One region of the Pseudoflavonifractor intestinihominis genome, then DNA from elsewhere that is predicted to be linked to it. Evidence: a T-box and tRNA genes for the amino acid it is inferred to sense, from the RefSeq annotation. Region 1 holds a T-box; the other holds one or more tRNA genes.
The links. A T-box is a leader RNA that pairs with one kind of tRNA and senses whether it is charged. The one in region 1 lies ahead of WMO64_RS08230 (valine--tRNA ligase), so its partner is inferred to be a tRNA-Val.
Positions count from the first base shown of each region.

Region 1 (15,173 bases):
GCCCCCCTCCGGGTCGGCGGACCGGAGCATCACGTTCACCAGCTCGGCCGCCACGTCCTCAGGGGCCATGTCCCCTGTGGTGTCCTCGTAGAAATACACGTCGGGCTGGGACAGGGGCGAGCTGTCCGTCCCCTCTCCCCGGTCGTCCACCGACGTGCCGGGCACGTAGTCGGCAAACCAGTAGGCCCGGTCCAGGGCGTACCACTGGCTGTTGGACAGGCTGTCCGGGTACTTCTCCCACAGCTCCTCCGCCAGCGCCCGGCAGTCTGGCGCGCCGGTGGTCTGGGGCGGCTGGCTGTCCGTGGGCGCGGGAGAGACCGTCCCCTCCGGCGCAGGACTCACCTCCAACTCCTCCATGGGCGTGGGAGTAACCGTCTGCTCCGGCGTATCAGTGGGTTTTGCGCTGTCTGAGGGCATGGGCTGCCCCGTCTCCCCCGCCGGCTGCGTCCGGCATCCTGCGAGAAGCAGAAGAAGCAGTATGGCCAGCACAGCGGCTTGCTTTCTCATGCCGAACCCTCCCAACGGTAAATTGATTCTCCGGTTACAGTATACCCATCCGCAGCCCCTTTGCTGCCCGGCCGGAGCGGAAAACTGTATCCACCGCTATATGGTATGTAATAATACCTTTTTTCTCCGCTCCTATCAACGCTAATTTGTAAACTTTTTTGGGCGTGTGCCGCAGAAAAGCTTATTCTGCCCCACGGAAGTCCCTCATCCTCTCTTTTTCGCCCGTTTGGAACAAAATAAACATTTCTTTGCATACAGATGAAAAAAATGCCGCCGGAGACGGCGCATCGTCTCCGGCGGCAGAAGAGGCTATGGGGTTGGCGTTACATATTGGAGAGCTCTTCCTCCAGCTTGGCCACCAGCTCCTTGAGCTTGACGGACCGCTCCCGCTCGGCCTCCACCACGTTGGCGGGGGCCTTGTTCACAAAGCCGGGGTTGTTCAGCTTGGTCTCCAGCTTGTCCAGCTCGGCACGGTTCTTCTTGAGCTCCTTCTCCATGCGGGCCTTCTCCTTCTCCATGTCCACCAGCTCGGCCAGAGGGATGGAGATGCGGGCGGCGTGGGTGATGACGGTGACCATGCCCTTGGTGTCCTGGTCGGCGTCGGTGACGCCGGTGATGGTCACGTCGCTGGCGTAGCCCAGCCGCTTGAGGAAGGGGATGCCGGCCTCAAACACGTCCCGCTGCAGGGTGGACACGGTGACGTGGGCCTTCTTGGAGGGCGGCACGTTCATCTCGGAGCGGCGGGTACGGATGGCGCTGATGGCGTCCATGATCATCTCCATGGCCCGCTCCTCGTCGGGGAAGTCCAGGGCCACGCTGTGCTCCGGCCACTTCTGGAGCATCAGGTAATCCCCCTCGTGGGGCAGGGCCTGCCAGATCTCCTCGGTGATGAAGGGCATGAAGGGGTGGAGCAGCTTGAGGATCTGGGTGAGCACGTAGCAGAGCACCTTCTGGGCGTTGACCTTGGCGGCCTCGTCGTCGCCCTGGAGGCGGGCCTTGGTCAGCTCGATATACCAGTCGCAGTAGGAGTCCCAGATGAAGTCGTAGATCTTCTGTGCCGCCACGCCCAGCTCGTACTTGTCCATGTTCTCCGTCATCTCGGGGATCAGGGCGTTGAGCTTGGAGAGGATCCAGCGGTCCTCCATCTCCAGCTTCTCGGGCAGCTCGCACTTGTCGATGGTCAGGTTCATCATCAGGAAGCGGCTGGCGTTCCAGATCTTGTTGGCGAAATTGCGCATGGCCTCGCACCGCTCGGTGTAGAAACGCATGTCGTTTCCGGGGGAGTTGCCGGTGACCAGATTGAACCGCAGGGCGTCGGCGCCGTACTTCTCGGCGATCTCCAGGGGGTCGATGCCGTTGCCCAGGCTCTTGGACATCTTGCGGCCCTTGTCATCCCGCACCAGGCCGTGGATGAACACGGTGTGGAAGGGGGGCTTGCCGGTGTGCTCGCAGGCGGAGAAGATCATCCGGGCCACCCAGAAGAAGATGATGTCGTAGCCGGTGACCAGCACGTCGGTGGGATAGAAGTACTTGTAGTCCTCGGTCTCCTCGGGCCAGCCCAGGGTGGAGAAGGGCCACAGGGCGGAGGAGAACCAGGTGTCCAGCACGTCCTCCTCCTGCTTGATGTTCTTGGAGTGGCAGTGCTCGCACTCGGTGGGGTCCTCCTCGGACACGGTGATGTGGCCGCAGTCCTGGCAGGTCCAGGCGGGGATCTGGTGGCCCCACCAGAGCTGGCGGGAGATGCACCAGTCGTGGACGTTCTCCATCCAGTTGACATAGGTCTTGGAGAACCGGTCGGGGACGAACTTGACCTCCCCGTCGTTGACCACCCGCAGGGCCTCCTCGGCCAGGGGGGCCATCTTCACGAACCACTGGGCGGAGATCAGGGGCTCCACGTCGCTGTGGCAGCGGTAGCAGGTGCCCACGTTGTGCTGGTGGGGCTCCACCTTCACCAGGTAGCCCTGCTCCTCCAGGTCGGCCACAATGGCCTTCCGGGCCTCGTAGCGGTCCATGCCGGAGTACTTGCCGTACCCCTCCACCACGCGGCCGTTGTCGTCCAGCACCCGGATGGTCTCCAGGTTCTGCCGCAGGCCCACCTCGAAGTCGTTGGGGTCGTGGGCGGGGGTCATCTTCACGCAGCCGGTGCCGAACTCCATGTCCACGTAGTCGTCGGCCACGATGGGCATCTCACGGCCCACCAGGGGCAGGATGCACTTCTTGCCCACGATGTCCTTGTACCGGTCGTCGTTGGGGTTGACGGCCACGCCGGTGTCGCCCAGCATGGTCTCGGGCCGGGTGGTGGCCACGATGACATAGCGGCCCTCCTCGCCCTGGATGGGGTAGCGGATGTGCCAGAAGTAGCCGGGCTTGTCCTGGTACTCCACCTCGGCGTCGGACAGGGCGGTGACGCAGTGGGGGCACCAGTTGATGATGCGGCTGCCCTTGTAGATGAGGCCCTTCTTATACAGGGAGACGAACACGTGGCGCACGGCCTTGCTCAGGCCCTCGTCCATGGTGAACCGGGAGCGGGACCAGTCGCAGGAGGCGCCCAGCTTCTTCTGCTGCTCCACGATGCGGCCCCCGTACTTGTTCTTCCAGTCCCACACCCGCTCCAGGAACTTGTCCCGGCCCAGGTCGTAGCGGGTCAGGCCCTCGTTCTTGCGCAGCTCCTCCTCCACCTTGATCTGGGTGGCGATGCCGGCGTGGTCGGTGCCGGGCACCCACAGGGCGGCGTAGCCCTCCATCCGCTTGAAGCGGATCAGGATGTCCTGGAGGGTGGAGTCCATGGCGTGGCCCATGTGGAGCTGGCCGGTGACGTTGGGGGGCGGCATGACGATGGTGAAGGGCTTCTTGTCCGGGTCACGGTGGCCCACAAAGCAGCCGTTCTTCTCCCACATCTCGTAGATGCGGCCCTCCACCTCCTGGGGTTCATAGACCTTGGGAAGTTCTTTGTTCATTCTTTTTAACACTCCTTTTCGGGGCAAAAAACTTTATGCGCAACAAAAAAGTCCGCCCCAAGCCTTTTGCTCAGGACGAACTGATGCAGTCCGTGGTACCACCTGAATTTTCTCCCGCGGGAGAACACTCATTGTCTCGGTAACGGGAGAACCCGCCACCCCCTACTTGCTTCAGGGGCGGAGCTCCGGGACCACCTTCCGCATTCCCAACGGAGAGCCTTGCACCGGCCGGCTCCTCTCTGCACCCTGGAAAATGCGTACTCCTTCCCTTCGCGGCTTTTCACTGTGAACGCTCTTTAGTATATGCATTTCCCGGAACATTGTCAAGGAGAACAAATGGTTTCCCCGCTTTTTCGCCACCGGAAATACCCGGAACTTCTCCGGCGTCTGTGCGTCTAAAAAGTACACAACACCACAGAAACGGAGGCTGACAGGATGAAACGATCTGCTCTGTTGGGTCTGGCTCTGGCGCTGACCCTGCTGCCGGCCGGCTGCGGACAGGACGCCGTCCTGCCGTCCACTGAACTTTCTCCCACCCATGCGGAGGCGCAGGATACCGCCCCGCCGTCTGCCGAAATTCTCTCCTTCTCCTACGCCGAGGTACAGGATACCTGCGGGGAAAACGCGCCGGGCGTTCTGCTGGACGGCTTTCAAAACACCTCTCCCCTCCCAATCGGCAGCGCGGAGGAGGCCGTCCAGCGGGCCGCGGCGGAGTGTACTATTTCCTACGACTCCGTCACCTGCCGCTACGACAGCGCGGCCGACATGTGGGACGTCTGCTTCTTTACGGCGGGGATGGCCGGGGGCTGTCAGGACGTGTATCTCAACGGCAGCGGCGTCACCTGCCTGATCGTGTACGGCGAATGATCCCCCCGACGCTCTTCCCCAAAAAGTTCCATTGACCCGTTGCGTTTTTCCGCTTGGTCCTGTATAATATTTTCCGATATTTTTGCCCCTGTCTTTCGGGGCTGTATGCGGAGGCAATTTTCTATGACCATTGATTACAGAACCAGAGGCGTCTGCTCCACCCGGATGGTGATCGACGTGGAGGGCGACACGGTCCAGTCCGTGAAGATCTTCAACGGCTGCGACGGCAACCTCCAGGGCATCTCCCGGCTGGTGGAGGGCATGAAGGTCACCGACGCCATCTCCAAGCTGGAGGGCATCCACTGCGGCGGCAAGTCCACCTCCTGCCCCGACCAGCTGGCCCAGGCCCTCAAGCAGGCGGTCCAGGCCTGACCCGGTCCATACCAAAGAGAGAGCGGTCCCAACGGCCCTGGCGCCGGTGGGGCCGCTTTCCGTGAGGAGAGATCATCCATGGCTTCGTCCATTCTTTCGTTCGTCAAGCGGGAGGCCGTGGGCTGCATCGCCCTGCTGTGCGCCCTGGTCTCCATGATTTTTGTCCCGCCCTCGGCGGCCTACCTGGGGTACATCGACTTCCGGGTGCTCTCCCTGCTCTTCTGCCTGATGGCGGTGGTGGCCGGACTCCAGGACTGCGGCCTCTTCGCCGTGCTGGCCCAGAAGCTGCTCACCGGCAAGAAGCGGATGCGCTTCATCTCCCTGGTGCTGGTGCTCCTCCCCTTCTTCACCTCCATGCTCATCACCAACGACGTGTCCCTCATCACCTTTGTCCCCTTCACCCTGCTGGTGCTGGGGCTGGTGGGGCGGCTGGAGCGGGCCCTGTACCTGGTGGTGCTCCAGACCCTGGCGGCCAATCTAGGCAGCATGGCCACCCCGGTGGGCAACCCCCAGAACCTGTACCTCTACTCCGCCTTCGGCATCCCCGCCGGGGCGTTCTTCGCCGTCATGGTCCCCCTGACCCTGGTGAGCCTGGTGGGCCTGTCCGTGGCCGCACTGTGCGTCAGGCCGGAGGGCATCGAGGTCCGCTTCCCCGAGAAGCAGACCATCCGGCGGCCCCGTCAGCTGTGGCTGATGGCGGTGCTCTTCCTGCTGTGCCTGCTGTCCGTGTTCCACGTGCTCCACTACGCCGTGCTGCTGGCCATCGTGGCGGTGTGCCTGCTCCTCTTCGCCCGGCACCTCTTCCCCCGGGTGGACTACGGACTGCTCTTCACCTTTGTCTGCTTTTTCATCTTCGCGGGCAACATCGGCAACATCCCGGCGGTGAAGGACTTCCTCTCCGCCGTCATGGCAGAGAACACCTTTATTACCTCCCTGTGCGCCAGCCAGGTCATCAGCAACGTGCCCGCGGCGGTGCTCCTCTCCGGCTTCACGGAGGACTGGAAGGGCCTGCTGCTGGGCACCGACGTGGGCGGCCTGGGCACCCTCATCGCCTCCCTGGCCAGCCTGATCTCCTTCCGGCTGTACCTCAAGTCCCCCGGCGCCAAGCCCCTGCGGTACCTGGGCGTGTTCACCCTGGCCAATCTGGTGGGGCTGGTAATTCTGATCGCCGTGTCCATGCTCTTTCTGCTGTAAGATAGGTTCCGCTGACATAAAAGAGGTTCGCACCCAGGTGCGAGCCTCTTTTTTATGTACTTGTTCAGGAGAGCAGGATGCGGTCGTTGTCCAGGCCCTTGCCCACGTTCTCCCGGAAGCGGCGGAGCAGGTCGTCCACGGTCATGCCCCTGCGCTCCTCCCCCTTCACGTCCAGCACGATGCGGCCCGAGTCCATCATCAGGGTCCGGTTGCCCAGCTCCAGGGCCTGGTGCATGTTGTGGGTGATCATCAGGCAGGTCAGGTGGTCCCGCTCCACGATCTCCCGGGTCAGGCGGAGCACCTTCTCCGCCGTGGCCGGGTCAAGGGCGGCGGTGTGCTCGTCCAGCAGCAGCAGCTTGGGGGGCACCATGGTGGCCATCAGCAGGGTGAGGGCCTGGCGCTGGCCGCCCGAGAGCAGGCCCACCGGCTGCTTCATCCGGTCCTCCAGCCCCATGTCCAGCCGGGAGAGCTGCTCCCGGAACAGCTCCTTGTCCTTCCGGCTCACCCGGCTGAAATAGGCCCGCTGGCTCCTGCCCGCCCGCAGGTAGGCCAGGGCCATGTTCTCCTCAATGGTCATGTGGGGCGCGGTGCCCCGCATGGGGTCCTGGAACAGGCGGCCCAGTTCCCGGCTGCGGCGGTAGCCGGGCAGGTAGGTGATGTCCTTTCCGTCCAGGGTGATGTACCCCTCGTCGGGGAAGAAGTCGCCGGCGATGGCGTTGAACATGGTGGACTTGCCCGCGCCGTTGGAGCCCACGATGGCCGCAAAGTCCCCCGGCTCCAGCTTCAGGGACAGATGGTTCAGGGCCTTCTTCTCGTTGACGGTGCCCGGATTGAAGGTCTTGGACAGGTTGTTCAGCTCCAGCATGTCAGCGCGCCCCCTTTCTGGCCGCCATGGCCCGGCGCTTTTTGTTCTGCAGGGCGGCCCACTGCTTCAGGGTGGGCATGGCGATGGCCAGGGCCACCACGATGGCGGTGACCAGCTTGAGACAGTCGATGGGGATGGGAGAGCGGAGCACCAGGGCGTACACAACGCGGTAGAGGATGCTGCCCAGGATGACGGCGACGGCCCCCCGGAACATGGCGCCCCGGCCCACGATGGTCTCGCCGATGATGAGGCAGGCCAGGCCGATGACCACAATGCCGGTGCCGCCGTTGATGTCGGCGGTCTTCTGGGCCTGGCCCACCACCGCGCCGGACAGGCCGGTGAGGGCGTTGGCCACGCACAGGCCAACGGTGATGGTAAAGGTGGGGTTGATGGAGGAGGCACGCACCATGTCCCGGTTGTCGCCGGTGGCCCGGATGGACAGGCCCAGCCGGGTGTTCAGGAAGAGCACCAGCAGCACGCCCATCAGAATCGTGATGCCGCCGGAGAGGAGAATGGCGTACCAGTCGCCGCCGATGCCGGTGGCGCGGAAGAGGGTGAAGATGGTGTCCTGCTTGAGCAGGCTCTGGTTTGCCTTCCAGCCCATGGCCATCAGGTTGATGGTGTACAGGCCCGTGTTGGTGATGATGCCCGCCAGGATGGAGGGCACCCCCAGCTTGGTCTGGAGGAAGGCGGTGACGAATCCGGCGCAGGCCCCCGCCAGCATGGCGGCGGGGATGGCCAGGAAGGGGTGGCCGGCGGCGGTGAGGGTGACCGACACCGCGCAGCCCAGTACAAAGCAGCCGTCGGTGGTCATATCGGCGATGTCCAGCACCCGGTAGCTGAGGAACAGGGCCATGGCCACCAGCGCGTACTGGAAGCCCAGCTCCAGGGCCGTCTGTGCAACGTAGAGCACGGGAAATCCGCTCCTTTCCAAAACGCAAGCCATCCCCCGGCCTTAGCCGGGGGACAGCCTGTGTGAGATTTGATTCAGTCCTCGGTGGTGGTGACGGTGGTCACCTGGCCCATGCTGTCGAACACCGAGTAGTCGATGCCCAGGGCGTCGGCGGTCTCGGAGTTGACGGTGATGATGCCGCCGGACACCTGGTAGTAGTCCTCCATGGCGTCCATGCCCTCGGTGACGGCCTTGTAGGCCAGGTCGGCGGTCTGGGCGCCCAGGTCGGTGTAGTTCACGCCGCAGGTGGCGAAGGCGCCGTTGCGGACAAAGGAGTCGGCCCCGGTGTAGTGGGGGATGCCCGCCTCGATAAAGTCCTCATAGATGGCCAGCTCGGCGGACATAATCACATTGTCGGTGGGGGTGAACACCGCGTCCACGCCGTCGGCGATGAGGGAGCTGGCGGCGGCGATGACCTCGTCGTTGGTGTTGGCGGTGGCCTCCTCATAGGCGATGCCCTTGCCGTCCAGATATTCCTTGGCCTCGGCGATGGGCACCTGGGAGTTGGGCTCGGACAGGGAGTAGAGCAGCCCCACCTTGGACACGTTGGGGTTCTGCGCCAGCATCATGTCCATGATCAGGTTGGTGTCCAGGGCGTCGCTGGTGCCGGTGACGTAGTCGATGCCGGTCAGGTCGGCGGTGTCGGGATAGGAGATGGCGGCAAAGACCACCGGGGTCTTGGTCTCCTCGGCGCACACGGCCATCACCTGGGCGGCGGTGGTGGCGATGGGGATGATCACGTCCACCCCGTCGGCAATGGCCTGGTCGCCCAGCTGCCGCAGCACGCTCTGGTCGTTCTGGCCGGAGGACACCTCATAGTGGATGGTCACGCCCTGCTCGGCGGCGATCTCGTCCAGCCGGGCGGTGATGGCGTTGGCGATCTCGTCCAGAGAGGCGTGGTCCATCTGCTTGACCACGGCCACGTTATAGGTCTTGCCGCCGGACTGCTGCGCGGTGTTTCCCGCTCCGCCGGTGTCGCCGCCGGTCTGGGTGCAGGCGGTGAGGGACAGGGTCATGGCGGCCGCGGCGGTCAGGGCGGCGATGGACTTCAGATTCAGCTTCTTCATGGTAGTTCCTCCAAATTCTCGTCCCCGGCGGCCTCTGCCCCGGCGGACTTTAATGTGTTTGGATGGTTGATGGAGGGGCCGTCTGCCAAGCGGCCTTGATTTGAGAAACAAAAAAAGCCTTTGTCCCCACATGGGACAAAAGCTTCTGCTTCTGCGATACCACCCAAATTGACGCTTGCGCGTCCGCTCGCTTCGCGCACCATCATGCGCGCCCGATGGGTAACGGGTGGGAGCCCGTCGGCATCTACTTGGGTTTCCCCGTTCAAGCCGCCCTCCGGAGTCCATTCACGCGCCCGCCTCAGATCCCGCTCACACTGTCCGGGAATCGCTTTGCATCAGCTGCAACGGCTACTTCTCTCCGTCATAGGTTTCGCTGCTTTATTGCTTTGTTGTATTGCATTATACGCAGGAAGGGGACATTTGTCAACCCCCTGTTTCCTCTTTTTTCGCCGGGACACAGCAGCGCCCCGGCGGAGGGGTTCCGCCGGGGCGCTGGCCGGATCATTCCGCGTGGACCTTCTCCCCTCTCTCCCGGTGGAGGAAGGAGAACTTGGTCTCCGAGCAGATGACCGCCACAAAGATGAGCACAAAGCCCAGCACCATCAGGGGCGTGGGCCGCTCGTCGGCAAAGAGGATGGAGAACACCACGCCGAAGGGGGCCTCCAGGGACAACAGCACTGCCGCTGTGGCGGGGGCGGTGTACTTCTGGCCGATGTTCTGGAACAGCAGGGCCCCGCAGGAGGCGAAGATCACCAGGTAGGCCAGGGAGAGGACCAGGCCGCCGTCCATGGCCTCCACAGGCAGGACGGGCCGGGTCACCAGCACCCCCAGCCAGGAGAAGACGGCAAAGGAGGCGAACTGGATGGCGGTGAGGAGGAAGATGTCCCGGCCCTCGGAGAAGCGGGCCACGGCCACGATGTGGGCCGCGAAGAAGAAACCGCCCACCAGGGTCAGGCCGTCGCCGATGCTGATGGCCGCGGCGTTCTCACCGGTGACCGACACCAGCCCGATGCCCGCGATGCACAGCACGGCGGCGGCGATGTTGTACCGGTCGGGCCGCTTCCGGGCCACCGCCCAGTACAGGAAGGGCACGATGACGCAGTAGACGGCGGTGAGGAAGGCGTTCTTGCCCGGCGTGGTGCCCTCCAGCCCGAAGGTCTGGAAGGCATAGGCCAGGAAAAGGAAGAAGCCCATGATGCCGCCGCCGATGAAGTAGTGCCTGTCCACCAGCTTCCACCGCTTCCAGAAGACCAGCGCCAGCACCACGGCGGAGGCCGTGAACCGGATGGCCAGCAGCCAGAAGGTGGGCAGCACGTCCACGCTGCTCTTCATGACCACGAACGAGCTGCCCCAGATGATGGTGGCCAGGATGATGAGAGGTGTTGACAACCGGGCCAGCGCCCGGTCTCTGTTCTGTTCCTGCACGGTTGCCCCGCTCCTTTGGTTGTGATAGAATAGTTGGGAATCTCAATTTGGAGGACTCTATGAAACTCTTTGATTTTGACGGCACGCTGGTGGACTCCAACGGCGTGTGGGAGGAGATCGACGTCCGCTTTCTCCAGCGCCGGGGGCTGACCCCCACCCGGGAGTACTGCGAGACGGTGGGCCACTCCATCTTCCCCATTGCCGCCCAGTTCACCCGGGAGTACTACCACCTGGACCTGGAGCCCCAGGCCATCATGGACGAGTGGCTCTCCATGGCCCGGGACGCCTATGAGCACCAGGTGCCCCTGAAGCCGGGGGCGGCGGAGTACCTGGTGCAGTGCGCCGCCCAGGGGACGCCCATGGCCCTCTTCACCGCCTGCGTGCCCGAGCTGTGCCGGGCGGCCCTGGAGCGCCACGGCCTGAAGCAATACTTTTCCCGGGTAATCTACGTCCAGGAGATGGGCCTGGAGAAGCGCAACCCCAAATCCTTCCAGCTGGCCCTGGAGCAGCTGGGGGTGCCGGCCAGCGCCTGCACCATGTACGAGGACTCCCCCGGCGCCTGCGAGGCGGCCAAGGCCGCCGGCCTGACGGTGGTAGGGGTATACGACCGCTTCTATGCCGCCCACGAGGAGAAAATGCGCCGGCTATGCGACTGTTATGTTTATAGCTTTACAGAGCTTCTGGCCTGATTTCCATGCTGTCCGTTGTGCCCCAGCCGCTGTACGGCGCACACCCTTTACACAGGGTGTGCGCCGTTTTTCTTTCTCTGAGCCGCTTACAGCTTGGTCATGTGCTGGGCCGCCGACTTGAGCATCAGCTTTTTGGTGCCCACGTTGTCAAAGGCGATCTCGATGAGGGCGTCGCCGCCCATGGGCATCAGGTTGACCACCATGCCCTTGCCGAAGGCCTTGTGCTGGACCATGTCGCCCTTGTGGAAATCGGCCGGCTTGGCGGCGGAAGCGGCGCCGCCGATCTTGGGCTCCACCGCCGTGCCCTTGGGGTAGGTGGTGTAGCCGCCGCCCAGGGAGTACCCCCGCTCGGCGGGCTTGCGCCATGCGGGCGCCTTCTTCTTGGGGGGCTCTCCGTCCTGGTGCTCCTCGGTCCGCTCGCTGCGGGGCAGACGGCCCGACTTCTCCACGTACTCCTCCGGGATCTCCCCCAGGAAGCGGGAGGGCCGGTTGTTGTTGGTGCGGCCGAAGAGCATGCGCTGGGAGGCGCAGGTCATGTACAGCTTCTCCTTGGCCCGGGTCATGGCCACGTAGCACAGGCGGCGCTCCTCCTCCATCTCCTCCGGCTCGCCGATGGCACGGATGCCGGGGAAGATGCCCTCTTCCACGCCCACCACAAAGACCACCGGGAACTCCAGGCCCTTGGCCGAGTGCATGGTCATCATGACCACGCAGTCCTCCTCGGGGTCGTGGCTGTCCAGGTCGGTGTACAGGGCGATCTCGTCCAGGAAGCCGGACAGGCTGGGCTCGTCGGCGTTCTCCAGATAGCCGTTGATGGAGGTCAGCAGCTCCTGCACGTTCTCCAGCCGGGTGCGGTCCTCAATGGTGTTCTTCTGCTCCAGCATGACGGCGTACCCGGTGCGGGCCACCAGCTCCTCATAGAAGGCGGGCAGCTCCATCTCGCCGGACAGCTTGCGCAGCTCGGCCATCATGTCGGTGAAAGCGGCCAGCTTGGCCGCCGCCTTCTGGAGCTCCGGATAGGCCTGGGCGTTGGAGATGACCTCCCACAGGGAGCGCCCCTCCTGGGCGGCGATGTTCTGGGCCCGGTCGATGGTGGTGGCGCCGATGCCCCGGGGCGGGTTGTTGATGATGCGCTGGAGGCGCAGGTCGTCGCCGGGGTTGTTGATGACGCACAGGTAGGCCAGCATGTCCTTGACCTCGGCCCGGTCGAAGAAGCGGATGCCGCCGATGATGCGGTAGGGCACGCCGTTGCGCTTGAAGGCCTGCTCGATCTGGTTGGACTGGGCGTTCATCCGGTAGAGCACGGCGTGGTCCTTCCAGTGCCGCCCGGAGGAGTAGCTGCCCAGGATCTGGGCCGCCACATACTGGGCCTCGTCGTGCTCGTTCATGGCGGTGTAGCACTGGACCTTGTCGCCCTCGCCGTGGTCGGTCCACAGCTCCTTGCCCTTGCGGCCCTGGTTGTTGCGGATGACCGCGTTGGAGGCCTCCAGGATGTTCTTGGTGGAGCGGTAGTTCTGCTCCAGGCGGATGACCCGGGCGCCCTTGTACTGCTTCTCAAAGGAGAGGATGTTCTCAATGGTGGCGCCCCGGAAGCGGTAGATGGACTGGTCGTCGTCGCCCACCACGCAGATGTTCTCGTACCCGCCCGCCAGGGTGGCGGAGAGCTGGTACTGGAGGTTGTTGGTGTCCTGGTACTCGTCGATGAGCACATAGCGGAACTTCCGCTGGTAGTACTCCCGCACCTCGTCAAACTCCTTGAGCAGGCGGACGGTGTGGAGGATGATGTCGTCAAAGTCCAGGGCGTTGGCGTCCCGCAGCCGCTTCTCGTACTCCACATACACCTTGGCGATCTTGATGAGGCGGTAGTCCCCCGCCTTCTCGCACTCGGCCAGGTAGTCCGCCCCCAGCTTCATGGCGTCCTTGGCCCGGGAGATGTACCCGGCGATGCTCTTGGCGGGGAAGGCCTTGTCGTCCAGGTTGAAGTCCTTGATGATGTCCTTGATGACCCGCTCGGCGTCGGCGGTGTCGTAGATGGTGAAGGACTTGGAGAAGCCCAGCCGGTCGATGTCCCGCCGCAGGATGCGCACGCAGGCGGAGTGGAAGGTGGAGGCCCAGATGTCGTTGGCCGCGGGGCCCAGCATCCGCTCCAGCCGCTCCTTCAGCTCCCCAGCGGCCTTGTTGGTGAAGGTGATGGCGATGATGGACCAGGGCACCGCCGGGTCCACCCGGCACAGCCGCTCCTGCTCCGCCTTCTTCTCCGGGTCGGGATGGGCCGCGTAGTCCTCCAGGAAGGCCAGGTCCTCCCCGGTGACCCACTCGGGCACCTCGTCGCAGTCGGAGCCCCGGCCGTACTTCATCAGGTTGGCGATGCGGTGGATGAGCACGGTGGTCTTGCCGCTGCCCGCGCCTGCCAGCAGCAGCAGGGGGCCCTCGGTGGCCAGCACGGCCTTGCGCTGCTCCGGATTCAGATTCTGATAGTCCAGCTCGATCGCGGCTCTGCGGGCCTTGCAGAACCGCAGTTCTTCTTCTCGATTCAGCATGTTCTTCTCCTCGGCAATACGGAAGCCGTCCACACCGTGGACGGCTTCCGCAGTTTTGTGTGTTCTATTTTATCGGAAAATGCCGGTCAGGTCAAGGCGTGACGGCGCTCTTTTTTCGCACTACTCCCATGCATCCAGGCCCCATGTGCCGTCGTCCAGCTCGCTGATCTTCAGCAGATCGGGCTCCGCCGCTCCCTCCTCCCCGATCTGGTAGTAACCCAGGATATGGGAGGTCCGGCGGCCCACGTTGTCCTCGCTGAACAGCACGATGGCCAGGGCGTCCCCCGCCTGGGCGGACACGTCTCCCAGGGGTACATTGACATAGGTGGACAGGCTCCAGTTGGGCTCCACCACTATCCCGCCTTCCTGCGTATCCACCGGTATGGTCTTCACCAGCTTCTCCCCCACGAGCACGCCCACCTCCAGCCGGACCACCTCCGGCCTGGTGCCCACGTTGTAGGGATCGCTGCAGTCCACGGTCACCTCCGCCATCACCGACGCGTCTTCAGTCAGGCCGTTCTCCGACAGACTGCCGCTGGTTACCGTGCCGCCCAGGCCCACGGAGTAGCGCTCCGCCAGCCTCATGGCGGTATAGAGCTGCTGGGTGCGGCTCACGCCTGCGGTGTCTGCCACCAGATAGATCTGGATGTCGTCGCTGAGGGGGCAAATCAATTGGGCGGTAAAGACCTGCTCCTCTCTCGCTCCGGTGACTGTGACCTGCTCCCCGTCGCTGCGGGCCAGGAAGGACACGGTCGTATCCTCCCCCACCTCTTTCATGGTGACGGCGATGTCATAGGCGGCGGTATCGGCCGCCAGATCCACCGCCGACAGGATGCAGCTCCAGTCGGTGACCAGGCTGCTCTCCGCCTCCAGGGTGGCGGTGAACTTCTCCCCCACGCCGGAGACGATCTTCCACTCCAGTTCCTCCATCTCCCGGCTCATGCCCGACATCCGCCGCTCCAGCTGGGTGAGCCAGTTCCATGCCGGCAGCACCACCAGCGCCAGCACCAGAATGCCGCCCAGAATCAGCGGGCCGGGCCGGATGCGCCGCTTCCGCTGCTCCAGGTAGCGGGTCACCACCGCCTCCACCATGGCCAGCTGTTCCTCGCTGAGCTGTTCGCCCGAGGCCTGCTCCGCCCCATCCCCCAGGGGCTCCTCCACCTCCAGCAGGCCGGCCAGGGAGATGCCGAAGACCCGGCTCATGGCGATGCAGTTGTTCACGTCGGGCACCGTCTTGTCCGCCTCCCACTTGCTGACGGCCTGGCGGGACACCCCTACCAGCTCTCCCAGCCCCTCCTGTGAGAGGCCCTTCTCTTTTCTCAGGGCGGCGATCCGCTGTCCCAGTGTCATGGTCCGCTCCCTCCTTCCGCCTCCAGCATACCCGGTTTTCTTCCCCGCCGTCCACCAAATATGCCTTCCCTTTTGTCAACCGGAGCTTCCATCCGGTGTTTTTCGCCGGAATTTCCGCTTCCAGCATACCACACCCGGCCTGCGGGCGCCATTCTTTTCTTCTGCTTGTGTTTTTGCTCCAAAGCATGTATACTATTAGAGCTGACTTTTGCACTTTAAAGAGCATTCGTCTCCGCCGGGCGCGGCAGGCCCACCGAGATGCCTGTCCGGCGGTATATCTATCTGGAGGTACTACGCATGGCGCATCACCATTCCGCTCACAGCGGAACATTCCGCAGCTCCGCCGGCTTCATCCTCGCGGCGGTTGGCTCCGCCGTGGGCATGGGCA
Region 1 is NZ_JBBMFK010000011.1:68,079-83,251, reverse strand. It holds gene WMO64_RS08235 (hypothetical protein) at 1-507, opposite strand, end outside; gene WMO64_RS08230 (valine--tRNA ligase) at 831-3,464, opposite strand; T-box leader at 3,533-3,747, opposite strand; gene WMO64_RS08225 (hypothetical protein) at 3,900-4,331, shown strand; gene WMO64_RS08220 (TIGR03905 family TSCPD domain-containing protein) at 4,455-4,703, shown strand; gene WMO64_RS08215 (SLC13 family permease) at 4,782-5,897, shown strand; gene WMO64_RS08210 (ABC transporter ATP-binding protein) at 5,962-6,762, opposite strand; gene WMO64_RS08205 (ABC transporter permease) at 6,764-7,708, opposite strand; gene WMO64_RS08200 (ABC transporter substrate-binding protein) at 7,750-8,781, opposite strand; gene WMO64_RS08195 (DMT family transporter) at 9,283-10,206, opposite strand; gene WMO64_RS08190 (HAD family hydrolase) at 10,266-10,895, shown strand; gene WMO64_RS08185 (ATP-dependent helicase) at 10,982-13,435, opposite strand; gene WMO64_RS08180 (helix-turn-helix transcriptional regulator) at 13,556-14,785, opposite strand; gene WMO64_RS08175 (sodium-dependent transporter) at 15,083-15,173, shown strand, end outside.

Region 2 (15,173 bases), on a different contig from region 1:
GACATGCCCACCGGCGACTTTGGCGACGGCACCAAGTATCTGTCCCTCCAGGAGCAGGAGAAGGATGTCCTGCGGGAGATCCAGGACAGCGGCAAGTTTGACAAGGTCATCGCCCTCATCAACACCTCCAACGCCATGGAGCTGGGCTGGGTGGACCAGGAGGAGTACGGCATTGACGCCTGCATCTGGATCGGCGGCGTAGGCCAGAGCGGCGCCCGCGCGGTGGCCAAGGCCCTGTGCGGCGAGATCAACCCCTCCGGCCATCTGGCGGACACCTATGCCGCCGATTCCTTCTCCTCTCCGGCCATGCAGAACTTCGGGGACTTCACCTTCACCAATGCCAGCGAGATTGAGGCCCAGATCGGCGCGGATAACAACGGCACCAAGTATGTGGTGTATGCCGAGGGCATCTACGTGGGCTACCGGTACTACGAGACCCGCTACGCCGACAGCGTGCTGGACCCGGCGGGCACCAACGCCGCCTCCTCCGCCGGCGCCTTTATGGGCGACACCTGGAACTACACCGACGAGGTGTGCTACTCCTTCGGCTACGGCCTGAGCTACGGCGCTGAGGACGGCCAGCCCTACCAGCAGGAGATCCGCTCCGCCCAGATGGGGGACGATGGGCTGACCCTCACCGTGGAGGTCACCAATACCGGCACCGCCGCCGGAAAGAGCGTGGTGCAGGTCTACCTCCAGCAGCCCTACACCGCCGGCGGCATTGAGAAGTCCGCTGTGCAGCTGGCCGCCTTTGCCAAGACCGATGTGCTCCAGCCCGGCGAGAGCTGCCAGGTGGAGCTGACCGTGGACCGGCAGGACATGGCCTCCTACGACTACAAGGACGCCAAGACCTACGTACTGGACGCCGGCGACTACTACTTTGCCCTGGGCAACGGCGCCCACGACGCCCTGAACAATATCCTGGCCGCCCGGGGCAAGACCGTGGCCGACGGCATGGACTATGAGGGCGATGCCGCCCTGACCTACCGCTGGAGCAACCCCGCCAAGGAGCTGCTCAACCAGTCTTACAGCGGCAATGAGATCACCAACCGGCTGGACAGCGCCAGCCTGGAGTACTACGGCTACGAGACCGGCTATCTGACCCGCAGCGACTGGACCACCTTCCCTGAGACCTATACCGACCTGACCGCCACCGACGAGATGATCGCAGACATCGACGCCGAGGGCAGCTATGAGCCGGGCAGCAGCGATATCTCCTCCATCATCACCGGCCAGGACAACCAGATGACCCTGGCCAAGATGACCGGAGTGGCCTTTGACGACACGGAGGCCTGGGACAAGATCCTCAACCAGCTCACCGTGGATGAGATGGTGAAGATCGTCACCGGCTCCGGCCTGTCTCCCATTCCCTCCATCGCCTACCCCGCCATGTTCATGAAGGACGGCCCCCAGGGCAACAACCAGCGCACCTACACCGAGGACGGCAGCACCGCCACCGGCTACTGCGGCGAGGTGGTCCGGGCCTCCACCTTCAACACCGAGCTGCTCCGCCGGGTGGGCGAGGCCATGGGCGAGGACTGGCTGCGCACCGACACCGAGGGCGCCTACACCCCCGCCGTCAACATCCACCGCACCCCCTACGCGGGCCGCAACTTTGAATACTTCTCCGAGGACGGCTACCTCTCCGGCCAGATGGCCCTGGTGGAGGTGGAGGGCCTCCAGAGCAAGGGCATCATCCCCTACATCAAGCACTTCGCCCTCAACGACCAGGAGACCAACCGGCAGGGCATCTGCACCTTCTCCAACGAGCAGGCCATCCGTGAGATCTACCTGAAGGCCTTTGAGGCCGCCTTTACCGAGGGCGCCGTCAAGGGCACCATGGGCTCCTTCAACCGCATCGGCTGCACCTGGTCGGGCGCCTGCGCGGGCCTGATGAAAGACATTGTCCGCACTGAGTGGGGCTCCACCGCCATTATCGACACGGATATTGCCATCAATACCACTCTCCAGAGCGTCTTTGCCGGCCTGGAGAACGGCAGCACCATGTGGGCCACCTCGGGCACTGTATTCTATGCCCACGTCATCAACCAGGCCTCCACCGACGCCAAGCTGCTGGAGAACCTGCGGGAGGCCTGCCATATCATCCTCTACAATCTGGCCGACAGCATTGGCGTCAACGGCCTGTCCCCCACGGCGCACGTGGTGGAGACCACACCCTACTGGGAGGCCGCGGCCTACGCTGTGATTGCCGTGCTGGCCGTCATCGACCTGGCCGCCGTGGTGGTGCTGGTCCGGGGCAGCCTGGGAAAGAAGAAGGAGGCGTAACACAATACCATGAAAAAGATGTTGAATAAGAGCAGGATTCTCCCACTGGCCGCCGCCGTGCTGGCTGTGGTGACCGCCATTGTCTACGCCGGCGCCAAGGCCCGGGAAAACGCGCCCGCCATTATTATTCTGCTGGCTGCCGCCGCTGTGCTGGAGCTGGTGGCCGTGGCAGTCCGGAAGGCTTCCTTCCTGGAGTACCTCCCCTTTGTCTGCGCCCTGGCCGGGCTGGCCGTGTTTATCGACCTGGCTTTTGACGAAATCGGCGACATCCTCTCCAAAATCAACATGGACGGCCTGAGCGCCTCCTGGATTGCCAGCGCCGTGCTGCTGGTGGTCACCGTCATCGCCGCTGCCCTGGCCACTGTGTGGCCCGCCAAGGACTGAGGGGGCACCAGCCTTGCATACGCCTGAAGGAAAAAAGAAAGCCATTGGGGCAGAGGGCATCTGCCTGCTGGCCATAGTTCTCATCGCCCTGGTGGCGGTGGTGGATGTGGTGCGCTACGCCCTGCTGGCCAGCGCCCTGCCCCTGATCAACCTGTGCCTGTTTGAGGTGCTCTTCCTGCTTGTGTGCCTGCTGGCCTGGCAGAGCCGCCTGCCCGCCCTGCTGCTGGCGGTGGCCGTGCCGGGGCTGATGCTGGGCATCACCACCAACTACCTGGAGACCACCCTCTTCAACCTGGGCTTCTTCGTCCAGGCAGGTGTGGCCCTGATTGCCGCCGTTGCCGGCACCGTGTTCCAGCTCCGCCACAAGACCCCGCCCCGCCGGCCCAGAATCTGGACCGTGGTGGTGCTGGCGGTGGTGCTGGTGGGCGGCCTGGCCTTCTGGCAGGGCAGCGCGGCGTCCAGCCGGGCGGTACAGACCGCCGGACGGGCCATCTGGGCGGTGCCCGACCGGTTCTCCCAGCCCTGTGAGCAGGGAGGGACGGTGGAGGAGCTGACCTACCAGACCAAGGCCTACGCCACTGACCAGCGGGAGGTGGAAAAGACGGCCTATGTCTATCTGCCCGCCGGGTACGACCCGGATACCCAGTACAATATCCTCTACCTGCTCCACGGCACCGGCGACACCGAGCGGGCCTGGCTGGTGGAGCACAGCGAGAACAAGGACATGGTGGACCAGCTCATCGCCCAGGGGGTGATCGAGCCCCTCATCATCGTCACCCCCACCTTCTATGTGGAGGACGACTGCGCCGGCGACCTGGACCAGCTGACCTACTCCTTTGCCCAGGAGCTGCGCAACGACCTGATGCCCGCCGTGGAGAGCCGCTATTCCACCTACGCCGCTACCTGCGACGAGCAGGGCTTTGCCGAGAGCCGGGACCACCGGGCCTTTGCCGGGCTGTCCCGTGGGGCAGTGACCACCTATCACTCGGTGCTCTGCGGCAGCCTGGACTACTTCTCCTGGTTCGGCACCTTCAGCGGCAGCCGCACCAGCGCCGACTACTTCCGGGAGACCATCCAGTCCGAGGCCTTTGGTGACTACCCCATCCACTACCTGTATGTCTCCAGCGGCACCCTGGACTTCGCCCTGCCTGGACAGCTTCAGGACTACGCCGCCCTGCTGGAGCTGGAGCCCCGGCTGACCAGCGGCGTGAACACCAATTTTGACGTGTTCCCCATGCAGTCCCACTCCTGGGAGAGCTGGCACCTGGCCCTGTACAACTATTTACAAAAGATTTTTTGAAAAAAGCGGACCCCGGCCTGCCGAAAGGCAGGCCGGGGTCCGCTTCGCTCATTTCTTCTCGATGAGGGCCCGGAGGGCGTCCGGGGTCATGCCGGTGTGGACAACGCCGTCCCACCGGACGCAGGGACCCTTGCCGCAGTTTTTCATGCAGCCGCCGGTCTGGAGCCGGAAGCCCGCCGGAGCCACGCCGCCGGGCTCCACGCCGTACTCTCTGGACAGAAAGTCCAGCAGCTCCCGCCGCCGCCCGCAGGAGGGGCCCTGGCACACGGTCAGACTGTGCCGCACCGCCTCGGTCTTGATGGAGGGGTAGCGCCTGAGCACAGCCGGGAGAAAGGTCTCCCGGAAGCCCAGGACGCGGGCGATCTCGTCCAGGGCGTGCTGGGGGATGACGCCGCCGTACAGTTCCTGGGTCTCCCGCAGCAGCGCCACCAGCTCATTCTGGTCGCTGGCCGCGCCCCGGCCCTGATAAAAGGAGAGAATCTGGGCGAATTCTTCCTGAATCATAAAAATGCCTCCTTAAAAAGATACGGCCTGCGCCGTGTCTCACCCCGGAGCGGACCGCGCCGGGGCCTGGACATTATATCAGGAATTCTGCCGCCGGACAATCCGAAACCGCCTGGAATACCGTGGAATCCCCTTTCCGGCCGGCCCAAAAGGGACAAGCCGCTGTTTTCGGAGGAAAACAGCGGCTTGCAGCCCTTCCCGGTATGGATTTCGGGGCTCAGCAGCAGGGGTTCTGAGCGATATGGATGTGGTGGCTGCTGTAATTGCCGGGCACGGCGGCGTGGAAGGACTTGGCCAGGGCCAGCAGGCGGTCGAAGTCGATGCCGGTGTCGTAGCCCATCAGGTGGAGCATGTACACCAGATCCTCGGTGGCGGTGTTGCCCGAGGCGCCGGGGGCAAAGGGGCAGCCCCCCAGGCCGCCCAGGGTGGACTGTACGCCGCCGGCGCCGCACTCGATGGCGGCCAGGGTGTTGACCATGCCCATGTTCCGAGTGTCGTGGATATGGACCTGGAAGGCGCTGTCGGGGAAGGCGGCCTTCACCGCCGTCAGGGAGCCGCGGACCTGGGCCGGGTCGGCCACGCCGATGGTGTCGCACAGGCAGAAGGTCCGGACGCCCAGCTGGTGGACCTGGCCCACAAAGTCCAGCAGGGCCTGCCGGGCGGGCCGGCCCTCAAAGGGGCAGCCGAAGGCGGTGGCCACGTCCACGCACACCTCCAGCTCGGGCAGGCTGTCCCGGATGCGGGAGAGCTCCTCCAGGGACTGGGCCCGGGTGCGGTTGATGTTGGCCTTGTTGTGGCTCTCGCTGAGGGAGATGACGTTGGCCACCTTCTTCATGCCCAGCCGCTGGGCGGTCTGGGCCCCCCGCAGGTTGGGCACCAGGGCGAACAGATCGGCCTGGGGATAGCGCTCCAGGCAGGTGCGGGCCACCTCCTCGGCGTCCTGCATCTGGGGGATGGCCTTGGGGCTGACAAAGGAGGTGATCTGTAGGTGGGACACCCCGGCCTGGATCAGGCCGTCGATGAGGGCCAGCTTCTCCCGGACGGGCAGATAGTCCTTCAGGTTCTGGAGGCCGTCCCGGGGGCCCACCTCCACCAGCCGGATTTTTCTGGACTCAGCCATGGAACACCTCCTTCCGGACATAGACCTGTCCCTCCATAATCATGCGGGCGGTGCGGTACACGCCCAGCTTCTTGATCTCGGTGCGGCCGGGCGCGCTGTCCGCCAGGGCCTCGATGGGGATGATGCCCGAGGGGTGGCCGATGCGGAGCACGCCGTCCGCCTTGGCCTTGTCGCTGAGCAGATCCCACACCACGCTGCCCTGTACCCGGGCCACCGCGCCGGTGGCCACGGTGCCGGTGACCGGGTAGGCCTTGTGCATCTTGAGCATAAAAGTGAGCCGGGATACCACGTCCACCTGGTCGGCCGCCACCTCCACGCCGTTGAAGCAGGTGTGGGCGGCGGGGGCGCTCACCATGGCGAAGAAGGGCTGATAGGGAGTGAGCCGCCTGGCGTCCTCCCACCGCTCCACCAGGCCGATCTTCTGGCAGACCTTGCCCCGGATCTCCTCAATGCGGTCCATGAGGGCCTGGTCGCCGTCGATCTGGGCCGGGGTCTCGGTGCCGGTGAGGCCCAGCTCCTCGGCCCGGATGAACACCACCACGTTGCCCGCGTCCACCACGGACACGCAGTAGTCCCTGCCGCCGGCCTGGATCACGTCCCTGGGGCTGCCGGTGGGCAGCAGGCGGCCGGTGATGCCGCCCACCACGTCCGACCAGTCCAGGGTGATGCGGGCGCCGGTGCCGGGTACGCCGTCAATGGCGAAGTCCCCCTCCACCGCCGCCTTGCCGCCCCTGACGGGGACCTGGGCGGTGAGGATGCGGCCGGTGTTGGTCAGGTGGATGCGCACCGTGGTCACCGGCTCCACCGCCTCCACCAGGCCCATGTCAATGGCAAAGGGGCCCACGGCGGAGGAGATGTTGCCGCAGTTGCCGCCGTAGTCCACAAAGGGGTCGGTGATGCTCACCTGGCCGAAGGTGTAGTCCACGTCGGCGCCCTCCTTGGTGGCCGGGCCGATGATGGCCAGCTTGCTGGTGAGGGTGTCCGCGCCGCCCAGGCCGTCGATCTGCCGCAGGTCGGGGCTGCCGTAGATGGCCAGAATGGCCTTGTCCCGCAGGACGGGGTCGGCGGGCAGCTCGTTCTTCATGATAAAAATGCCCTTGCTGGTGCCGCCGCGGACAATGGCGCAGCACAGGGCCTCCATTTCAGGGTGCATAACGTTACCTCCTTATGATGTCTTGATGCGTCCCTTCAGGTACTCCACCAGCCCGCCCCGGGCCACCAGGTCCATGATATGGCTGGGGATGGGGTCACAGGGCAGCTCCCGGCCGGTGGTCAGGTTGTGGATGACGCCGTTCTGGTAGTCGATCTCCAGCTTATCGCCCTCGGAGATCTTGTCGGTCTCAGGGCACTCGATGGCCAGAATGCCCAGATTGATGCAGTTGCGGTAGAAGATACGGGCGTAGGACTGGGCCACAATGGTCTTGATGCCCAGGGCACGGAGGGTGAGGGGGGCGGTCTCCCGGCTGGAGCCGGAGCCCAGGTTCTTCTCGGCCACAAAGAGGTCGCCCGGCTTGCAGCGGGCGGCAAAGGTGTCTTCCACAGGGCTCATGGCGTACCGGGCCGCCTCCTCGATGGACAGCTCCATGTAGGCCGGGGGAGAGATGATGTCGGTATTGATGTTGTCGCCGTATTTCAGGGCGGTGCCGTAAATCAGATGTGACATAAGGGGCCTCCTTTCCGTTAACAGATATCCCGGGGGTCAGTGAGCCGTCCGGTGAGGGCGGAGGCGGCCACCGTGATCTCCCGGGAGGCGGGAGACACCAGCAGGCGGATGCCCTTGGCAATCTTTCTGCCCCGGAGGAGGCTGGCCGCCTGGGCCAGGTCGTGATACCGTCCGCCGGTGCAGGAGCCCAGATAGGCCTGATGGATGGCAACATCGGTCACCTGGCGGACCGGGGCCACGTTGTCCACCTCGTGGGGGCAGGCGCACAGGGGCTCCAGGGCGCTGGCGTCAAAGTGCAGGTCCTGACAGTACACCGCGTCCGGGTCGCTCTCGCAGGGCCAGCCGCCGTCCACGCCCAGCTCCCGCAGATAGGCCTGGGTAATGCTGTCATAGGGGATGAGGCCGTTCTTGGCGCCCGCCTCCACCGCCATGTTGGCCACGCACAGCCGCTCGTCCATGATCATGGACCGGAAGGTGGAGCCGCAGAACTCCATGGCCTTGTAGGTGGCGCCGTTGTGGCCCACGGTGCCGATGGCCCGCAGGGCCACGTCCTTGGCCATGACCCCGGGCTGGAGGGCGCCGTCAAACCGCAGGCGGATGGTCTGGGGCACCTTGAGCCAGATCTCGCCGGTGGCCAGCACACCCAGCATCTCGGTGGAGCCGATGCCGGTGGCGAAGGCCCCCAGGGCGCCGTAGGTACAGGTGTGGGAGTCGGTGCCCACCACCACCTCGCCGGGGGCCACCCGGCCCTTCTCCACCATCACCTGGTGGCAGGGACCGGCGAACTCGTAGTAGTGCTCCACATGGTTCTCACAGGCCCACTCCCGGGTGAACTTGACAATCTCCGCCTGCTTGGCGTTGGCGGGGGGCGTGTAGTGGTCGGAGATAATGGTCACCCGGTCCGGGTTCCAGACCTTGGCGCCCAGCAGCTTCAGCTTCTCCGCAATCTCCACCCGGGGGCCCAGGATGTCGTCCATCATGGCCTTGTCCACCTTGGCCCAGACGATTTCACCCGCCTTGACCGACGACCGGCCGGAGGCCCGGGCCAGGATCTTTTCACTTATGGTCATTCACATAAAATTTCCTCCTTGCTGCCCTATCAGCCGTAGGGCGTGAAGTTATAGCCGCCGATGAAGGCGAAGAGCACCGCCATCATGACCGAGAAGATGGAGGTGAGGAACAGCTTGATAAAGAGCTTGTTGTGGTCCAGGGGGATGTTGTGGTCCTTCAGGTCGCCGGCCAGGGAGGCCATGATGAGGCCGCCGCCGGTGGAGGCGGGGCTGATACCGGCGCAGGAGGAGCCCACCGTCAGGGCGGACACCATCAGCATGGGCGGGATGGAGGCGGCCCCGGGGCCCAGGTTGGACAGGATGGCGGGCACGGTGGGGATCATGGTGGGCATGACCACGCCGGAGGTGGAGCTGAACCAGCTCATGACGCCGGAGGCCAGGGCGATGAGGGCGGGGGCGGTGCGGGGGATCATGATGCTGGCAAGGCCCCTGGCCAGCAGCTCAATGCCGCCGGCGGTGATGACCACGTTCATCAGCACGCCGATGCCGGTGATCAGCAGGATGGTGTTCCAGGGGATGGACTGGACGCCCTCCCGGATGTCAGCCACCTTCAGGGCCACCAGGATGCAGGCCAGCAGGAAGCAGGTCAGGCCGATGTCGGTCTTGAACACCACCACGCACACCACCATGACCAGAATGGCCGCCAGGGTGAGCCACTGGTTGCGGTTGAACCTGGGGATGTCCTTCCAGCTCTTGCGGTCCGCGCTGCCCTTGACCCGCCAGCCCCGGTAGAGGATGAACAGCAGGACCGAGACAAAGAGGGTGCCCAGCAGGGTGTTGAGGAACAGAGGCAGGGCCACATTCTCGGTGTATCCCGCCTCGGCGGCCTTGGTGATGCAGTCCATCCCCGGCGTGATTGACGCCCAGAGCGGTTACGCCAACGGCACCGGTGAGGCCGACGCCAACTACCGGACGGTCTCCACCGGCGAGACCGGTTTCCGAGAGACGGTGCGGGTGGAGTACGACCCGGAGCAGGTCAGCCTGGATGCCCTGTTGCTGGCCTACTTCTACGTCATCGACCCCACGGTGCAGAACCAGCAGGGCAACGACAAGGGCAGCCAGTATCAGACCGGCGTCTACTACACCAATGACAAGGCCAGAGAGACAGTGGAGCGCATCGCGGACATCGAGCGCAGCCGCAGCAAGGCGTTTTTTGTGGAGATCGGCCCGCTGGTGAACTTCTATCCGGCGGAGGAGTACCACCAGGACTATCTGGAGAAGAACCCCGGCGGCTACTGCCACATTCCCCGGGAGGAGATGCGGCTCTTCTCCCAGCTGCACATCGACCCCGGCGACTACCAGAAGCCGGCGGCGGAGGCCATCCGGGACAAGCTGACCGCCGAGCAGTACCGGGTCACCCAGGAGAGCGGCACCGAGCGGCCCTTTGCCAACGAATTCTGGAATCAGTTTGAGAAGGGCATCTATGTGGACGTGGTCACCGGCGAGCCGCTGTTCTCCTCCACGGACAAGTTTGAGAGCGGCTGCGGCTGGCCCGCCTTTTCCAAGCCGATCGAAGCGCCCGCTCTGGTGGAGCTCCCGGACGACAGTCACGGCATGCACCGTACCGAGGTCCGCAGCCGGGCCGGGGACTCCCACCTGGGACACGTCTTTACCGGAGATCCCGAGTCCCCCAACGGCGTGCGCTACTGCATCAACAGTGCGGCCCTGCGGTTTGTCCCCTACGCCAAGATGGAGGCCGAGGGGTACGGCTATTTGCTCTATCTCTTTGACAATTGACACGGCGCAGCCGGAGCTGGTTTCCGGGAGGGTTCGGGTGCGCCTAATCGCGCGCATACCCCGGTGCTTTTTATTGGACCGGGGCGCGCCCGCATCTGCCGGACGGGAAAACAGGAAAACACCCCGGCGCCTGCTTCAAGCATGGCGCTGGGGTGTTTTGCGTTCCAAGCTGCGTATATTGTTCCGCTTAATTTGAATAGACCGCCGAAAAGGCAGAGTTCTGTCCGTGAAAATGACAAAAGCCCTGAAACCTTACGGCTTCAGGGCTTTGTACTGTGGTGGACGATACAGGATTCGAACCTGTGACCTCCCGCACGTCAAGCGGATGCTCGTACCAGCTGAGCTAATCGTCCAAAGGGCAAAATCTATTATATCCACGAAGGTGCCCTTTGTCAACAGCTTTTTTAAAAAAGACTGAGAAAAAATAAAATCGCCTCTAAGGCGGCGGAGGGGGAGGGTATGCAGCAGGGGAAAATGCTGTTATACTGAGGACAGTTCAGCGGCCGCCAGGGGCGGAAGGAGGAGCGATACCATGATATATGAGCGATTCGGACGGGAACAGATCTGTCCCGCCCTGCCGCAAGGGGCGACGGAGATCTCCCTGACTGCCTACGCCAGGGAGAAGACCGGAGCCGCGCCCTGGGGAGAGCGCTGGGGCGTGTTGATCCTGCCCGGGGGCGGCTACCGGCTGACCGCAGACAGCGAGGCCGAGCCGGTAGCCCTGGACTTCCTCCACGGCGGGGTGCAGGCCTTTGTGCTGCGTTACAGCGTGGAGCCCGACCGGTGGCCCCAGGCCCTGCTGGAGGCCGCGGCGGCGGTGGCCTTTCTCCGCCGGAACGGGGCACGGTACGGCATCCGGCCCGACCGCATTGCGGTGTGCGGCTTTTCCGCCGGCGGCCACCTGGCGGGCTGCCTGGCCAACCTGTGGGGCGACCCGGTCATCGGGGAGAAGCTGGGCCTGACTCCCGAGGAGGTGCGGCCCGACGCGGCCATCCTCAGTTATCCGGTGATCTCGGCGGGGGAGTGGGCCCACAGGGACAGCTTCTTCCGCCTGACCGGCCGGGAGGCGCTGCCGACTGAGCTGGAGAAGCTGTCCCTGGAGAAGAGCGTGACGCCGGGCAATCCGCCCACGTTTATTTGGACCACGGACACCGACCGCACCGTCCCGGCGGAGAACACCCTGCTCTACGCCTGGGCCCTGCGGCGGCAGGGGGTGCCCCTGGAGCTCCACTACTACGGCCACGGCCCCCACGCCATGGGCACCGCCACCGCCGAGTCGGGGGGCGACCCGGGCTGGCAGGACGAGCAGGCGGCCACCTGGCTGCCCCTGTGCGTCCGGTGGCTGCGCCGGGAGACCTGGCGGAACAACGACTGAGAGGGAGAGAGATATGGAACAGAAGACAGCCCTGATCACCGGGGCATCCCGGGGCATCGGCGCGGCCACGGCCCGGCGGCTGGCCCGGGCGGGATACGCCGTGGCGGTGAACTATTGCCGCAGCGAGGAGAAGGCCCTGGCCCTGGTGGAGGAGCTCCGGGAGGCGGGACACACCGCCATGGCAGTGAAGGCCGACGTGGCCGACCCGGAACAGGTACAGTTTATGGTTGACAATGTGTTGGATAAATTTTGTCAACTTGACATTCTGGTGTGCAACGCAGGCAGGAGCTGGGTGGGCCTGTTGGGGGACATGACCCCGGCGGACTGGCGGCAGCTGATGGCCGTCAACCTGGACGGCCCATTCTACTGCTGTAAAGCGGTGCTTCCTCACATGATCCACCGGAAAAAGGGGAAAATCATCACCATTTCCTCCATGTGGGGCCAGGTGGGCGCCTCCTGCGAGGCGGCCTACTCCGCCTCCAAGGCGGGGATCATCGGCCTGACCAAGGCCCTGGCCAAGGAGCTGGGCCCCTCCGGAATTGCGGTAAACTGCGTGGCGCCGGGGGTGATCGACACGGAAATGAACCGAAATCTCACCGCCGAGGACCTGGACGCCCTGCGGGAGGAGACCCCTCTGGAGCGCATCGGAAAGGCGGAAGATGTGGCGGAAAGCGTGCTGTTTTTGGCGTCGGAGGGGGCGGATTTCATCACCGGACAGGTGCTTTGCCCCAACGGCGGCCTGGTCATCTGACCGGCGGAAACGCCCCGCTGGGGGGTGAAACGGGGCGGATTGGTACAAAGCGCCGAGAGAGGGAAGGGTGCAAAGACCTCCTGTTGTGCAAGAATGAGGTTGACAATTCCGGAGGCGAAGATTATAATTGTCAACAACCTTAAAGGAGGTAAATGAAATGAAGAAGTTTCGTGTTCTCTCTCTTGTAATGGCCTCCGCGCTGTGCCTCTCCATGCTCGCCGGCTGCGGAAGCGACGGCAGCACCGGCGGCGATACCACCGGCAACAACAGCCCCGCTCCCAGCGCCAGCACCGGCACTGAGACCAACGGCACCGGCGATACCACCGGCACCATCAAGATCGGCGGCATCGGCCCCCTGACTGGCTCCGCCGCCGTGTACGGCCTTGCCACCAAGCAGGGCGCCGAGGTGGCCATTGAGGAGATCAACGCCCTGGGCGGCCTGCAGTTCTCCCTGGACTTCCAGGACGATGAGGGCGACACCGAGAAGGCTGTCAACGCCTACAACAAGCTCATCGGCGACGGCACCCAGATCATCTACGGCTGCACCACCACCAACCCCTGCGTGGCCGTGGCCGCCGAGACCTACTCCGCCCGCTACTTCCAGCTGACCCCCTCCGCCTCCTCCACCGACGTGACCGAGGGCAAGGACAACGTGTTCCAGGTCTGCTTCACCGACCCCAACCAGGGCAAGACCGCCGCCAACTACATCAAGGATAACAACCTGGGCACCAAGGTGGCCGTTATCTACAACAACGGCGACGCCTACTCCACCGGCATCTACACCGCCTTCCAGTCCACCGCCGACGAGATCGGCCTGGAGGTTGTCACCGTCCAGACCTTCCCCGACGACAACAACACCGACTTCAACGTGCAGCTGACCGCCGCCAAGGACGCCGGCGCCGACCTGGTGTTCATGCCCATCTACTACACCCCCGCTTCCCTGATCCTGTCCCAGGCCAAGAGCATGGGCTATGCGCCCACCTTCTTCGGCTGCGACGGCATGGACGGCATTCTGGACCTGGAGGGCTTTGACACCTCCCTGGCCGAGGGCCTGATGCTCATGACCCCCTTCAACGCCTGGGCCACCGATGACCGCACCGTCCAGTTCGTGGAGGAGTACGAGTCCGCCTACGGCGGCCTGCCCAACCAGTTCGCCGCTGACGGCTATGACTGCATGTACGCCATCTATGAGGCCTGCCAGGCCGCCGGCATCACCGCCGACATGAGCGCCCAGGACATCTGCGAGGCCCTGATCGCCCAGTTCACCTCCGACGACTTCAGCGTGGACGGCCTGACCGGCACCGGCATGACCTGGTCCACCAACGGCGAGGTCTCCAAGGCCCCCGTGGTGGTCAAGGTCGAGGGCGGCGTGTACGTCACCCAGTAAGTTGATCCAGCTCCGCTGACATAGGGATTGAAAGCGGGTTGCCGGCGCACCCGGCAGCCCGCTTTTCCCCGTATTATCCGTTTGTATGGCGGACACATCCGCAGCCCGGCGGGCCGCTGATGTTTCTGCCATACACAGTGCCTGAAATACACAGAGAGAGGTGAATGGCTTGAGTTTCCTCAATAATCTCATCACCGGCATCAGCCTGGGCAGCGTCTACGCCATCATCGCCCTGGGCTACACCATGGTATACGGCATCGCCAAGATGCTGAACTTTGCCCACGGCGACGTCATCATGGTGGGCGCCTACATGATTTTCTTCGCCACCGGCAGCTTCGGGCTCAACCCCATCGTGGGCATCCTGCTGGCCGTGGTGGTGTGTACCGTCCTGGGCGTGGTCATCGAAGGCCTGGCCTACAAGCCCCTGCGCCAGGCGTCCTCCCTGGCGGTGCTCATCACCGCCATCGGCGTCAGCTACTTTTTGCAGAACGCCGCCCTGCTGCTGTGGGGCGCCGACCCCAAGGTGTTTACCTCCGTCATTCCCGAGGGCTCCCTGCCCATTGAAGGGGTGAACATCACCTACGTGTCCCTGGTCACCGTGCTGGTGTGTATCGTCATCATGCTGGCCCTCACCTGGTTCACCAGCAAGACCAAGATGGGCAAGGCCATGCGGGCCTGCTCGGAGAACAAGGACGCGGCCCGGCTCATGGGCATCGACGTCAACCGCACCATCTCCATGACCTTTGCCATCGGCTCCGCCCTGGCGGCCATCGCCAGCGCCCTGCTCTTCTCCAGCTACAAGAACCTGATCCCCACCAGCGGCTCCCTGCCCGGCATCAAGGCCTTTACCGCCGCCGTGTTCGGCGGCATCGGCTCCATCCCCGGCGCCATGCTGGGCGGTATCCTGCTGGGCATCATCGAGACCTTTGCCAAGGTGATCAACACCAACATCTCCGACGCGGTGGTCTTCGCCGTGCTCATCATCGTGCTGCTGGTCAAGCCTGCGGGCCTGCTGGGCAAGACCATCCGCGAGAAAGTGTGAGGTGGCCGATATGAAAAAGCTCTCTACCGGCCGCAAGCGGCTGGTCAACAACTCCATCACCTACGCCATCGTCATCGTCGCCTTCATCATCCTCCAGGCCTGCAACGCCGGCGGCCTGCTGTCCCCCTCCATCCAGGGCCAGCTGGTGCCCATCTGCGCCTATGTGGTCATGGCCATCGCCCTGAACCTGGTGGTGGGCATCTCCGGCGAGCTGAGCCTGGGCCACGCCGGCTTCATGAGCGTGGGCGCCTTCTCCGGCGTGGTGGCCGCCATGTCCCTCCAGAACGTCATCCCCAACGACGGCCTCCGCCTGGCCATCGCCATGGTGGTGGGCGCGGCGCTGGCCGGCGTGGCCGGCGTCATCGTGGGCGTGCCCGTGCTTCGCCTGCGGGGCGACTACCTGGCCATCGTCACCCTGGCCTTCGGCGAGATCATCCGCAACATCTTCAATGTGCTCTATGTGGGCGTGGATGAAAAGGGCCTCCACTTCTCCCTGCAGAACGAGATGGCCCTCAACCTGAGCGAGAGCGGCAAGTCCATCCTGAAGGGGCCCA
Region 2 is NZ_JBBMFK010000001.1:155,282-170,454, forward strand. It holds gene WMO64_RS00760 (glycoside hydrolase family 3 protein) at 1-2,286, shown strand, start outside; gene WMO64_RS00765 (hypothetical protein) at 2,296-2,670, shown strand; gene WMO64_RS00770 (alpha/beta hydrolase) at 2,684-3,970, shown strand; gene WMO64_RS00775 (NADH-quinone oxidoreductase subunit NuoE family protein) at 4,019-4,474, opposite strand; gene WMO64_RS00780 (hydroxymethylglutaryl-CoA lyase) at 4,692-5,594, opposite strand; gene WMO64_RS00785 (2-methylaconitate cis-trans isomerase PrpF family protein) at 5,587-6,747, opposite strand; gene WMO64_RS00790 (LeuD/DmdB family oxidoreductase small subunit) at 6,760-7,257, opposite strand; gene WMO64_RS00795 (aconitase/3-isopropylmalate dehydratase large subunit family protein) at 7,275-8,327, opposite strand; gene WMO64_RS00800 (SLC13 family permease) at 8,357-9,172, opposite strand; gene msrB (peptide-methionine (R)-S-oxide reductase MsrB) at 9,162-10,064, shown strand; tRNA gene WMO64_RS00810 (tRNA-Val) at 10,341-10,417, opposite strand; gene WMO64_RS00815 (alpha/beta hydrolase) at 10,597-11,439, shown strand; gene ymfI (elongation factor P 5-aminopentanone reductase) at 11,453-12,190, shown strand; gene WMO64_RS00825 (ABC transporter substrate-binding protein) at 12,348-13,577, shown strand; gene WMO64_RS00830 (branched-chain amino acid ABC transporter permease) at 13,747-14,619, shown strand; gene WMO64_RS00835 (branched-chain amino acid ABC transporter permease) at 14,630-15,173, shown strand, end outside.
Region 2: it has a tRNA-Val gene. The T-box ahead of WMO64_RS08230 (valine--tRNA ligase) is inferred to sense a tRNA for this amino acid. The anticodon was not compared.